DNA from 2 places in the Pseudomonas sp. LBUM1662 genome. Region 1 is predicted to be linked to the other one. Evidence: riboswitches for the same ligand, from Rfam matches in the RefSeq annotation. Region 1 holds a riboswitch; the other holds the start of a gene.

Evidence for each region. A riboswitch is a leader RNA that binds a small molecule or an ion and turns the genes downstream of it on or off. The one in region 1 is predicted to bind cobalamin.
Region 2: linked by a shared signal. The riboswitch ahead of cobO (cob(I)yrinic acid a,c-diamide adenosyltransferase) and the one ahead of ACA049_RS13580 (CbtB domain-containing protein) in region 1 are both predicted to bind cobalamin.

What each region holds. Positions count from the first base shown of each region.
Region 1 covers NZ_CP166793.1:2,994,484-3,000,467, reverse strand. The annotation lists gene cobW (cobalamin biosynthesis protein CobW) at 1-672, opposite strand, end outside; cobalamin riboswitch at 773-985, opposite strand; cobalamin riboswitch at 1,163-1,390, shown strand; gene ACA049_RS13580 (CbtB domain-containing protein) at 1,510-1,701, shown strand; gene ACA049_RS13575 (CbtA family protein) at 1,713-2,417, shown strand; gene ACA049_RS13570 (cobalamin biosynthesis protein) at 2,414-2,827, shown strand; gene cobM (precorrin-4 C(11)-methyltransferase) at 2,925-3,671, shown strand; gene nfuA (Fe-S biogenesis protein NfuA) at 3,843-4,427, opposite strand; gene ACA049_RS13555 (acyltransferase family protein) at 4,485-5,519, opposite strand; gene ACA049_RS13550 (fatty acid cis/trans isomerase) at 5,706-5,984, opposite strand, start outside.
Region 2 covers NZ_CP166793.1:1,950,510-1,956,493, forward strand. The annotation lists gene ACA049_RS08760 (PQQ-dependent sugar dehydrogenase) at 1-929, opposite strand, end outside; gene ACA049_RS08765 (hypothetical protein) at 997-1,581, opposite strand; cobalamin riboswitch at 1,737-1,969, shown strand; gene cobO (cob(I)yrinic acid a,c-diamide adenosyltransferase) at 2,051-2,662, shown strand; gene ACA049_RS08775 (cobyrinic acid a,c-diamide synthase CobB) at 2,673-4,055, shown strand; gene bluB (5,6-dimethylbenzimidazole synthase) at 4,052-4,702, shown strand; gene cbiB (adenosylcobinamide-phosphate synthase CbiB) at 4,699-5,607, shown strand; gene cobD (threonine-phosphate decarboxylase CobD) at 5,600-5,984, shown strand, end outside.

The DNA.
Region 1 (5,984 bases):
CAGTGGCACGCGGCCGCTGCTGGCTTCGATGACTTTGACGGCGGGCGGCAGCTCTTCGGCGACTTCCAGGCGCACACGGGCGAGGTCTTCAGGGCTGATCAGGTCGGCCTTGTTGAGGATCACCAGGTCAGCACTGGCCAGTTGGTCGGCGAACAGCTCGTGCAGCGGCGATTCGTGATCCAGATTCGGGTCGAGTTTGCGCTGGGCGTCGACCTGGTCCGGGAACGCGGCGAAGGTGCCGGCGGCGACGGCCGGGCTGTCGACCACGGTAATGACCGCGTCAACGGTGCAGGCGCTGCGGATTTCCGGCCACTGGAAGGCTTGAACCAGCGGTTTTGGCAGGGCCAGGCCGGAGGTTTCGATCAAGATGTGGTCGAGGTCGCCGCGACGGGCGACGAGTTCGCGCATCACCGGGAAGAATTCTTCCTGAACGGTGCAGCACAGGCAGCCGTTGGCCAGTTCGTAGACGCGGCCGTTGGCTTCTTCTTCGGTGCAGCCGATGGAGCATTGCTTGAGGATTTCGCCGTCAATGCCCAGCTCGCCGAACTCATTGACGATCACCGCGATGCGGCGACCCTGGGCGTTGTCGAGCATGTGCCGCAGCAAGGTGGTTTTGCCCGAGCCGAGGAAGCCGGTAACGATGGTGACGGGGAGTTTGGCCAGTGTTTTCATCGGATGCCCTTTGGCAAGGTGGCGGGCATACGGGACGACAATCGCAGCGACGGATGCGCGCGCGGAAGAGTTCGCCACCGGATCACCCCGCCCGGTTGTAGTGAGAATCTGTGTCGAGGCAGGTCTCCTGGCTGACGGTGTGCCGGGCGGTTGCCTGGCATTCGCTGCGCCTTCCCGCGAACCCGCTGGACAGGGCTTGCAGTGGCGTGGCAACGAACATCACCGTTCACAGTTGCGGGGGCAGCCGCGGCATCGACCGCGTTCCCTTCTTAGCTTCGGCAAATGCCGAAGAACCTCGAAAGCGCAAGGCTACGCATCGTGTGGGGGCGGGTCAATGTCTTGTGGTGCCGTCACCGGCCCCTTCGCGGGCAAGCCTCGCTCCTACAGGACGGCGGTGCTTTTGTAGGAGCGAGGCTTGCCCGCGAAGAGTTCGCCTCGGTCTCGAGTTGAGAACCCATACCAATTGACGCCCATCCCCCGCCCATGCTCTCCTACACGCCTTGTTACGGGTGCCCTTCACAGGGTGAAACGGGAAACCGGTGAATCATGTGCTTTACTCAAAGCCATGTCAGTCCGGTGCTGCCCCCGCAACGGTAAGCGAGCGAAGCGTCAGATCCACTGTGCCAGCAGTTCGGCATGGGAAGGTGATGCTTGCAGGTTCAGGCGCAAGCCTTGGCCCCTCGTGAGCCCGGAGACCGGCCCGCAACACAAAGTGACCACTACGATCACTGAATAACAAACCCGCGGTGGGCGGGCGCTGTTGAACCTCTGCGTGCCCGACTCGCAGGGGTCTTCCATGCGCTCTATTCACCCGCTGACAGACCAGAGGGAAGCGCCATGTCGATTATCAGCAGCACCGGCCACAGCACCGCCAGCACCACCACAACCCTGACTCAACGCCTGACCGCCGCCGTGTGTGCGTCGATCCTCGGTGCGTGCCTTGTGTACTTCGCCGGTTTCTCGCACATCGAAGCGGTGCACAACGCCGCGCACGATACCCGTCACAGCTCCGCCTTCCCGTGCCATTGAGACCTGTCGACATGATCAAGCGTATTGCGCAAACCGCAGGTTTCACCGGGCTGCTGGCCGCCCTGTTGCTGACCCTGCTGCAAAGTTTCTGGGTGTCGCCGCTGATTCTGCAGGCCGAGACCTACGAAAAATCCGAGCCGGCCGCTGTTGAAGTTCACGAACACGCCGCCGGTGTCGCCGCTCACACTCACGACGCCGAAGCCTGGGAGCCGGAAGACGGCTGGCAGCGCGTGCTGTCGACCACGGGCGGCAATTTGGTGGTGGCCGTCGGTTTCGCCCTGATGCTGGCTGGTCTCTACACCTTGCGTGCTCCGACCAAAACCTCTCAGGGCCTGCTCTGGGGTCTGGCCGGTTACGCGACCTTCGTGTTGGCGCCGACCCTCGGCCTGCCGCCTGAACTGCCAGGCACTGCCGCGGCTGATCTGGCCCAACGGCAACTCTGGTGGATCGGTACGGCTGCTTCCACCGCTGTCGGCATCGCGCTGATCGTATTCAGCCGTCACTGGCTGATGAAAATCCTCGGCGTGGCGATTCTCGCCGTTCCGCATGTGATCGGCGCGCCGCAGCCGGAAGTGCACTCGATGCTGGCTCCGGAAGCCCTGGAAGCGCAGTTCAAAATCGCTTCGCAGCTGACCAACGTCGCGTTCTGGCTGGCCCTGGGCCTGATCAGCGCCTGGTTGTTCCGCCGCAAAAGCGATGGCCAATACCACGCATGATTGATAACAGCACTGTGCCGACTTTAGTCGTCGGCCTGGGCTGCCAGCGCGGCTGCCCCGCCAGCACGCTGCGGGCGTTACTCGATCAGGCATTGCAGGCGCATAAAATCGGACTTCATCAGATCAAGGCCTTGGCCAGTATCGACCTGAAGCGTGATGAACCTGGCCTGGTCGAGCTCGCCGAACAACTCGCGTTGCCGCTGATGTATTTCAGCAGCGAGCAATTGAAAGGCTACAAACCGCAACTCAGCCATCATTCGGACATCGCGTTCGAACGCACCGGTTGCTATGGCGTGGCGGAAAGCGCCGCTCTGGCCCTGGCCGAACACTTGGCCAAGGCACCGGCGAAACTGCTGATTTCGCGACAAAAATATGCCCAGGCCACCCTCGCATTGGCCTGCGTTGCGTAAGATCCCCGATAATCCCCGCCTTCGATCATGAGCAATCTTCATCTGAAGCCTTGCCCACGCCCTTTTTCAACAGACTCTTTATTCAAAGGAACGGACGATGACCGTCTACTTCATTGGCGCAGGTCCCGGCGACCCGGAACTGATCACCGTCAAAGGCCAACGGCTGATTCGCAGCTGCCCGGTGATTATCTATGCCGGCTCTTTGGTCCCCGCCGCCGTGCTGGAAGGCCATTGCGCCGAACAGGTGGTCAATAGCGCCGAATTGCACTTGGAGCAGATCATCGAACTGATCAAGACCGCCCATGCCAAAGGCCAGGACGTGGCGCGCGTGCATTCGGGTGATCCGAGTCTTTACGGGGCGATTGGCGAGCAGATTCGCTACCTGCGCGAACTCGGGATTGCGTTTGAAATCATTCCAGGTGTTACGGCGACGGCGGCATGCGCGGCGCTTCTCGGCGCCGAACTGACGCTGCCCGACGTTTCACAGAGCGTGATTCTGACCCGTTATGCCGACAAAACCGTGATGCCTGCCGGTGAAGAGCTGGGCAGCCTGGCGCAGCATGGGGCGACCATGGCGATTCATTTGGGCGTGCAGCATCTGGAAAAGATCATCGCCGAACTGCTGCCGCATTACGGCGCGGACTGCCCGATCGCGGTAATTCACCGGGCGACGTGGCCGGATCAGGATTGGGTGGTGGGGACGATTGCGGACATTGCCGGGAAGGTTGAGGCGAAGGGCTTTCGGCGTACGGCGTTGATTCTGGTGGGTCGGGTGTTGGGGAGCGATCACTTCAGCGAGTCGTCGCTGTATCGCGCGGGGCATGCGCATTTGTATCGACCTTAACGGCCTCTTCGCGAGCAAGCCCGCTCCCACATTGGATCTGTGGCGGACCCCGGTTTTGTGTTTGGTCACAATCCCTTGTGGGAGCGGGCTTGCTCGCGAAGGCGGCCTTGAACTTCACCCATAAAAAAACGGCACTCACGGGTGCCGTTTTTTCATTTCGCAGCGAACACCTTAGTAGTAGGCGTTTTCTTTCTGCGTGTGGTCAGTCACATCGCGTACACCCTTGAGCTCGGGAATGCGCTCGAGCAAGGTGCGCTCGATGCCTTCGCGAAGGGTCACGTCTGCCTGGCCGCAGCCCTGGCAGCCGCCACCGAACTTCAGCACGGCGATGCCGTCTTCGACCACATCGATCAGGCTGACCTGACCGCCGTGGCTCGCGAGCCCCGGGTTGATCTCGGTTTGCAGGTAGTAGTTGATGCGCTCGTTGACCGGGCTGTCAGCGTTGACCATTGGTACTTTGGCGTTCGGCGCCTTGATGGTCAACTGGCCGCCCATGCGGTCGGTGGCGTAATCGACGACCGCGTCGTCCAGGAACGCTTCGCTGAACGAATCGATGTAAGCGGTGAAGCTTTTCAGCCCCAACGCGGTGTCTTCAGGTTTTTCTTCGCCCGGCTTGCAATAAGCAATGCAGGTTTCGGCGTACTGGGTGCCAGGCTGGGTGATAAAGACGCGGATGCCGATACCCGGGGTGTTCTGCTTGGAGAGCAGATCAGCCAGATAATCGTGGGCGGCGTCGGTGATGGTAATAGCGGTCATGGAAACTCCTCGCAGGCTTGGGCGCAGTTTACGCCAATCATCGCGCCGTACAAAGTCCTAGTATTTTTGTCGGGAAAGAGCCGGAACAGCGCTAGCTGCCGATTCGCCGTCAATCCAGCCTTTAAGCCACCGATAGCTGCATTTTTCTACAAATTCGTAACTTGCCCAGGACGCCACGCCGATGGTCAGCACGCAGACGGCGAACATCACGTAGGGATTTACTCCATAACGCTGTGCGACAAAGCCACCGGCAGACAGCACCAACACGTGCATCAGGTACACCGAATAGGACCAATCGCCGAGCACCTTGAACAGCCGGGTGTTCTCGAAAAAGCGTTCCAGCGCCATGCACGCCATGACCAACACCGCACTGGGCAGGCCCCAGGCCAGGAAACGCGGCTGCGGCGCCAGGTTATAAATTGCCAGCAATGCACCGCCAATCCCCAGCAAGGGCAGCCAGAAACCGGGCTTGATCCAGCCGCGCCGATAGATCATGCCGACCGCGATCCCCAGCAGAAACTCATAAACAATGTCCGAATGATAGAACTCACTGATCCAGCCATAACCGGTCCAGGCCTGACACACCGCAAACAGCAACGCCGCGACAATCAGCAACCGAACCTGCAAGCGGAACAGCAACGCCCAGGCAAACAGCACGTAGAACAGCATTTCATAATTCAACGTCCAGCCGACATTGAGCGTCGGATAAATCCCGTAGCCGCCGGGGTTTTCCGTGGGAATAAACAACAGTGACAGCAGGAAATGCGACCAGTCGACCGTCTGATCCGGCAACACAGGCTGTGCGAACACGACCACCAACGCCATCAGCACCGTGTACAACCAGTACGCCGGAACGATGCGAAACAGTCGATACAGGAGAAACCGTCCGGGCGGCAGTGATTTGCCTTCGGTGGACAGGAAAATCACCAATCCACTGATGACAAAGAAGATATCAACGCCCACCGCGCCCTTGTCGATGAACATCTGCCCCACCGGGCCGCGGGCCTGGAAGTCGAAGAAAATCTGCATGAAGTGGTGGCAAACCACCGTCCAGGCCGCGACGGCACGCAGTGCCTGTACTGAAATCAACATGGGCGGCCCTCCGATCACTGGTCTCCAAACCACCACACATCCCCGTAGGAGCGAAGCTTGCTCGCGAAGAGGCCTGAACATCCAACATCATTGTCGGCCGGTCGATTGCCTTCGCGAGCAAGCTTCGCTCCTACAGGGAATGGCGGTGCCTATGAGATCCGACAGCTGCCCACCCTTAAAGGTCGATCAAAGATTCTCGTACCGATTCATGTCCAGCACGCCCTCTTCCACCGGCTCCGTTTCGTGGATATAGCGACTCAGATCATGGAAGTAGAACCAGAACTGCGGATGGCTGCGGCGAATGCCCCAGCGCTCGACGATTTTCTCGAATCGCTGCGCGTCCTTGGCGTTTTCCATCGCATCGACGAACGCCGGCACCTGGTCGGCCGGAATATTGAACATGAAGTTCGGATAACTGCTGAGTACGCCCGGGAAAATCGTCAACGTATCGAGCCCGGGTTGATA
Region 2 (5,984 bases), 1.0 Mb from region 1:
TGGCCGTAATAGCTGAAGGGCCAGCCGTAGAACCCGCCGTCCTTCACCGAAGTGATGTAGTCCGGGACCAGATCGCTGCCGATTTCGTCCCGCTCGTTGACCGCCGTCCACAGCGCACCGGTTTGAGGTTCCCAGGCCAGGCCGTTTGGATTGCGAATCCCCGAAGCGAAGATCCGGTGATTGCCGGTGGCGCGATCCACTTCCCAGATCGCCGCGCGACCTTCTTCCTGGTCCAGGCCGTTTTCGCCGACGTTGCTGTTGGAGCCGACCGTGACGTACAGCTTGCTCCCGTCCTTGCTGGCGATGACGTTTTTGGTCCAGTGGTGATTCAGCGTGCCGCCCGGCAGATCGACGACCTTGATCGGCTGTGACTTGATCGCCGTGTCGCCATTTTCATAGTGAAAGCGCAGCAAGCGGTCGGTGTCGGCGACGTACAGGTCATTGCCGACCAGGGTCATGCCGAAGGGCGAGTTGAGGTTTTCCAGGAACACCGTGCGGGTTTCGGCAATGCCGTCGTGGTCCTTGTCTCGCAGCAGTGTGATGCGGTTCGGGCTAGGGACGCCGGCGCCGGCACGGCCCATGACTTTGCCCATGACCCAGCCGCGAATGCCTTTGCCGTCATCGGGTTTCGGTGGCGCGTTGGTTTCGGCCACCAGCACGTCGCCGTTGGGCAGCACATAAAGCCAGCGCGGGTGATCGAGCCCCTCGGCAAATGCCGCCACCTGAGTGCCTGCCGCAGCAGTGGGTTTTGCGCCCTGCGGCCAGCCGATCGCCGGGGCGATATTCACCGTCGGGATCAGAGTCTTGTTCGGTTCGGGCAGCTTGGGTGACGGGCCGGTGCCGTCGGAGACTTGCAAGCTGGAGGTTTCACCACAAGCGGCGAGCCCTCCGGCGAGCGCGATGACGAGAACGAGCTGGGGCTTGCGCATGCTGGTCTTCCCTATGAGTGCATTGACTTAATCATAGAGAAGATTAGACGCGCGATGGTTCAACCGGTCAGCCGCGGGCTTCCTTGAATAGCACGGCGATACCGGGGTGATAGTTGCCGGCTTCGTTGCGCAACTTGCGATAGGCGTACGGGAAATACCAGGCCACGGCGCAGCTGTGCTCCTTTTGCAGGTCGTCGACCATGTCCTGGAGTTCTTCCGGCGTCGCGCTCTGCTGGGCCTTTTGTGGCGCAACGAACAGGCAGCCGAGTTTCAGGTCGCTGGTGTAGCTGATGCGTTTGGCGTCGCTGGTGATGTCTTGCAGTGCCTGGCTCAGATTCAGGCTGTTGACCTTCGGCCAGCGTTGCGTGGCCTGGAGGTAGGCGCGTTCTTCGGCGGTGGCGATAAACAGATCGGCGCGGCTGTTGCGTTCGCCTTCTTCGTTCTGTTTACGGGTCGGCGTTTGTTGCAACGTAACCATTTCCGCCATCCAGGCCGCGGCGGAGAGCAAGCCAAGGTTGGCTTTTTCGTCGTACCAATAAGGCGTGTCGTTATCGCCGCGCACAGCGTTGTAGCGGTCGATACAGTCAAACCAGCGTTCCAGCACCGGTCGCAGGAATTCCAGCCTCGGATTGCTGATGATCATGCCTTGCATGTTGCTCACCCTTGTAATTGTGATGTTGGGTTGTGGCGCTTTGATATCACTGCTGACAGTGTGGTGCAAGTTGGGAGGGTCAGTAAATTGACCGGCGGCAGTATATCGCCCGCCCGGGCTTTGTCTTCAATTGACGCTCCACCCCCAACCCTCTAACCTTCGCGCTTGTTTCAGGTGCTCTGTGGCGAAGCCGACAGAGTGAAACAGGGAAGCCGGTGAGTGACTATCTTCACGCGACGAAACGTCACGATCCCGGCGCTGCCCCCGCAACGGTAAATGAGTGAAGACTGCGCCTTGAGCCACTGTGTCGACTGTCGACATGGGAAGGCGCGCAGTCCGGCGAATGCCGCTCATGAGCCCGGAGACCGGCCTGATTCATCCAACGGCATCACGGTGGGCGATGCCAGGCTTCTTGCCGTCTATTCTTGTGCCTGCCCGCCGTTATCCAGCCTCAACGGAGAGCTCCCCCATGACTGATTCCCCTGAACGTGACGAACGCCATCTGGCGCGCATGCAGCGCAAAAAAGCCGTGATCGACGAACGCATCGCCAACTCGCCGAACGAGTGCGGCCTGCTGCTGGTGCTGACCGGCAACGGCAAAGGCAAAAGCAGCTCGGCCTTCGGCATGCTCGCCCGGTCCATGGGCCACGGCATGCAGTGCGGCGTGGTGCAGTTCATCAAGGGCCGTAACAGCACGGGCGAAGAGCTGTTCTTCCGCCGCTTCCCGGAGCAGGTGCGTTTTCATGTGATGGGCGAGGGCTTCACCTGGGAAACCCAGGACCGCCAGCGTGACATCGCCGCCGCCGAAGCCGCCTGGGCGGTGTCCCGCGAATTGCTGCGCGATCCGTCGATTGGTCTGGTGGTGCTGGATGAGTTGAACATTGCGCTCAAGCACGGTTACCTCGACCTCGATCAAGTGCTGACTGACCTGCAGGCGCGTCCGCCGATGCAGCACGTTGTGGTCACCGGTCGTGGCGCCAAGCCAGAGATGATTGAACTGGCCGACACCGTTACCGAGATGGGCGTGATCAAGCACGCGTTCCAGGCCGGGATCAAAGCGCAAAAAGGCGTCGAGCTGTGAATACTATTTTATGAAAAACATACGTCATTGCCCGGCAGTACTGATCGCCGCGCCGGCCTCCGGTCAGGGCAAGACCACCGTTACCGCCGCGCTGGCCCGATTGCATCGCAATCAGGGGCGCAAGGTTCGCGTGTTCAAATGCGGCCCGGACTTTCTCGACCCGATGATTCTCGAGCGCGCCAGCGGTGCGCCGGTGTATCAACTGGACATGTGGATGGTCGGCGAGCAGGAAAGTCGTCGCCTGTTGTGGGAAGCGGCCGGTGAGGCCGACCTGATCCTCATCGAAGGCGTCATGGGCCTGTTCGACGGCACGCCGTCCAGCGCCGACCTGGCGCGGCACTTCGGTGTGCCGGTGCTCGGTGTGATCGACGGCACGGCGATGGCGCAGACTTTTGGTGCCTTGGCGCTGGGGCTGGCGAAGTATCAGCCGGACTTGCCGTTTGCCGGTGTGCTGGCCAATCGCGTGGGCACCTTGCGTCATGCGCAATTGCTCGAAGGCAGCCTGACGGAAGGCTTGCGCTGGTACGGCGCCTTGTCGCGGGAAACCGGGATCGAATTGCCGAGCCGGCACCTTGGCCTGGTCCAGGCCAGTGAGTTGAACGATCTCGATCTGCGCCTCGATGCAGCGGCCGAATCGCTGGCCAGCAGTTGCGACGTAGCACTGCCGCCGCCCGTGGAATTCGCGGCCCCTGAAATGATCGTCGCCGAGCCTCTGCTGGCCGGTGTGCGGATCGCCGTCGCCCGTGATGAAGCGTTCGCTTTCACCTACGGCGCGAGCCTGGATTTGCTGCGGGCCATGGGCGCCGAATTGCTGTTTTTCTCGCCGATCCGCGATGCGGATTTGCCAGACGCGGACAGCCTTTATCTACCGGGCGGTTATCCGGAACTGCACCATGTGGCGCTGTCACAGAACACCTTGATGCTGAATGCGATCCGCGCCCATCATGCCGCCGGCAAACCGTTGCTGGCCGAGTGCGGCGGGATGTTGTACCTGCTCGATTCGTTGACCGATGTCGAAGGTACCCGGGCCGAACTGGTCGGCTTGCTGGCCGGTGACGCGGTGATGCAGAAGCGTCTGGCGGCGCTTGCGTTGCAAGCGGTTGAGTTGCCGGAAGGTTCGCTGCGCGGGCACACCTATCACCATTCGCTGACCAGCACCGAGCTTGAGCCGATTGCTCGTGGCCTGAGTCCGAATGGCGGGCGTGGGGCGGAGGCGGTTTATCGTGAGGGGCGGATGACGGCCTCTTATGTGCATTTTTATTTTCCGTCCAATCCTTCGGCGGTTGCCGCACTGTTTGCGCCCAACTGTGAGGACGCCTTCGCGAGCAAGCCCGCTCCCACAATGGATCACCTAACCCCTGTGGGAGCGGGCTTGCTCGCGAAGAGGCCATGACCGACAACGCATTCTCCGAAGCCGAACGCGAAGCGGTCTACCGGGCAATAGCTGAACGCCGCGACATGCGCCACTTCAGCGGCGGCACCGTCGAGCCCGAGTTGTTACGGCGCCTGCTCGAAGCCGCCCACCAGGCCCCCAGCGTCGGCCTGATGCAACCCTGGCGCTTTATCCGCATCAGCGACCGGGCCCTGCGCGGAAAGATCCGGCAACTGGTGGAAGAAGAACGCATCCGCACCGCCGAAGCCCTCGGCGAGCGCACCGACGAATTCATGAAGCTCAAGGTCGAAGGCATCAACGACTGTGCCGAAGTATTGGTCGCTGCGCTGATGGACGATCGCGAGCGCCACATCTTCGGTCGTCGCACCTTGCCGGAAATGGACATGGCTTCGTTGTCCTGTGCGATCCAGAACCTGTGGCTGGCCTCCCGCGCCGAAGGTCTGGGCATGGGTTGGGTGTCGCTGTTCGAGCCGCAAGCGCTGGCGGACCTGTTGGGTTTACCCGCCGGAGCCAAGCCGTTGGCGGTTCTTTGTCTCGGCCCGGTCAAGGAATTCTATCCGGCGCCGATGCTGGTACTCGAAGGGTGGGCGCAGGCGCGTCCGCTCAGTGAGTTGCTGTATGAAAATTATTGGGGAGTGAGTCAATGAGTGTGGCGTTATTGAGTGTCGCCGCGGTTGCGCTGGACGCGCTGCTGGGTGAACCCAAACGCTGGCATCCGCTGGTGGCGTTCGGCCGTTTTGCCGACCGCATCGAGCAACGTTTCAATGGCGAAGGGCGCGGCTGGCGCAGTCACGGCGTCACCGCTTGGGTGATTGCGGTGTTGCCGCTGACCTTGCTGGCCACGGCGTTTTCCTGGGCGCCTTATGTCGGCTGGATCGTCGAGATTCTTGCGCTCTATTGCGCCCTCGGCATGCGCAGCCTCGGTGAGCACGTCGAGCCGGTGGCCAAGGCCCTGCGCAGTGGCGATCTGATTGAAGCGCGCATACGCGTGGGCTATCTGGTCAGCCGTCAGACCAGCGAACTGGATAAAACCGAAGTCGCCCGCGCTGCCACCGAATCGGTCCTGGAGAACGGCAGTGATGCGGTGTTTGCCGCGCTTTTCTGGTTTGCCGTGGCCGGCGCGCCCGGCGTGGTGCTCTATCGCTTGAGCAACACCCTCGATGCCATGTGGGGTTATCGCAACGAACGCTTCGAGCGTTTCGGCTGGGCGGCGGCGAAAATCGACGACGTCCTTAACTACATTCCTGCGCGTCTGGTGGCGTTGACCTACGCGCTGCTGGGCAAAACCCGACTGGCCTTGAAATGCTGGCGCACTCAGGGTCCGACTTGGGACAGCCCCAACGCCGGGCCGGTGATGGCGGCCGGTGCCGGCGCGCTTGGCGTCGAGTTGGGCGGGGCGGCGATCTATCACGGTGAACTGCATCAGCGTCCGCAACTGGGCGAAGGTGTGCCGGCGGATGCCGACTCCATCGACCGTGGCTGGCAATTGGTCCAGCGCGGGGTATGGTTATGGCTGCTGATTCTCTGCGTGGGAGCTGAATTCTATGCTTGAGCACGGTGGCCGCTTGCGCAAGGCGGCGCTCGAATACGGCATTGCCGAAGCCGATTGGCTGGACCTGTCCAGCGGCCTCGCGCCGTGGCCATTCCCGGTCCCGGACATTCCGCTGCGAGCCTGGGCGCGTTTGCCGGAAACCGATGACGGTCTGGAACAGGCAGCCTGCGATTACTACGGCGCCGCGCAGGTGCTGCCGGTCGCCGGTTCGCAAATGGCCATTCAGTTGCTGCCGCGTCTGCGTCGGGCCGGCAAGGTCGGCGTGCTGTCGCCGTGTTACGCCGAACACGCGCAAGCCTGGCGGCGCAATGGCTATGTCGTGCGTGAAGTGCTGGAACAGGAAGTCGACTTCTATATCGACAGCCTCGACGTGTTGG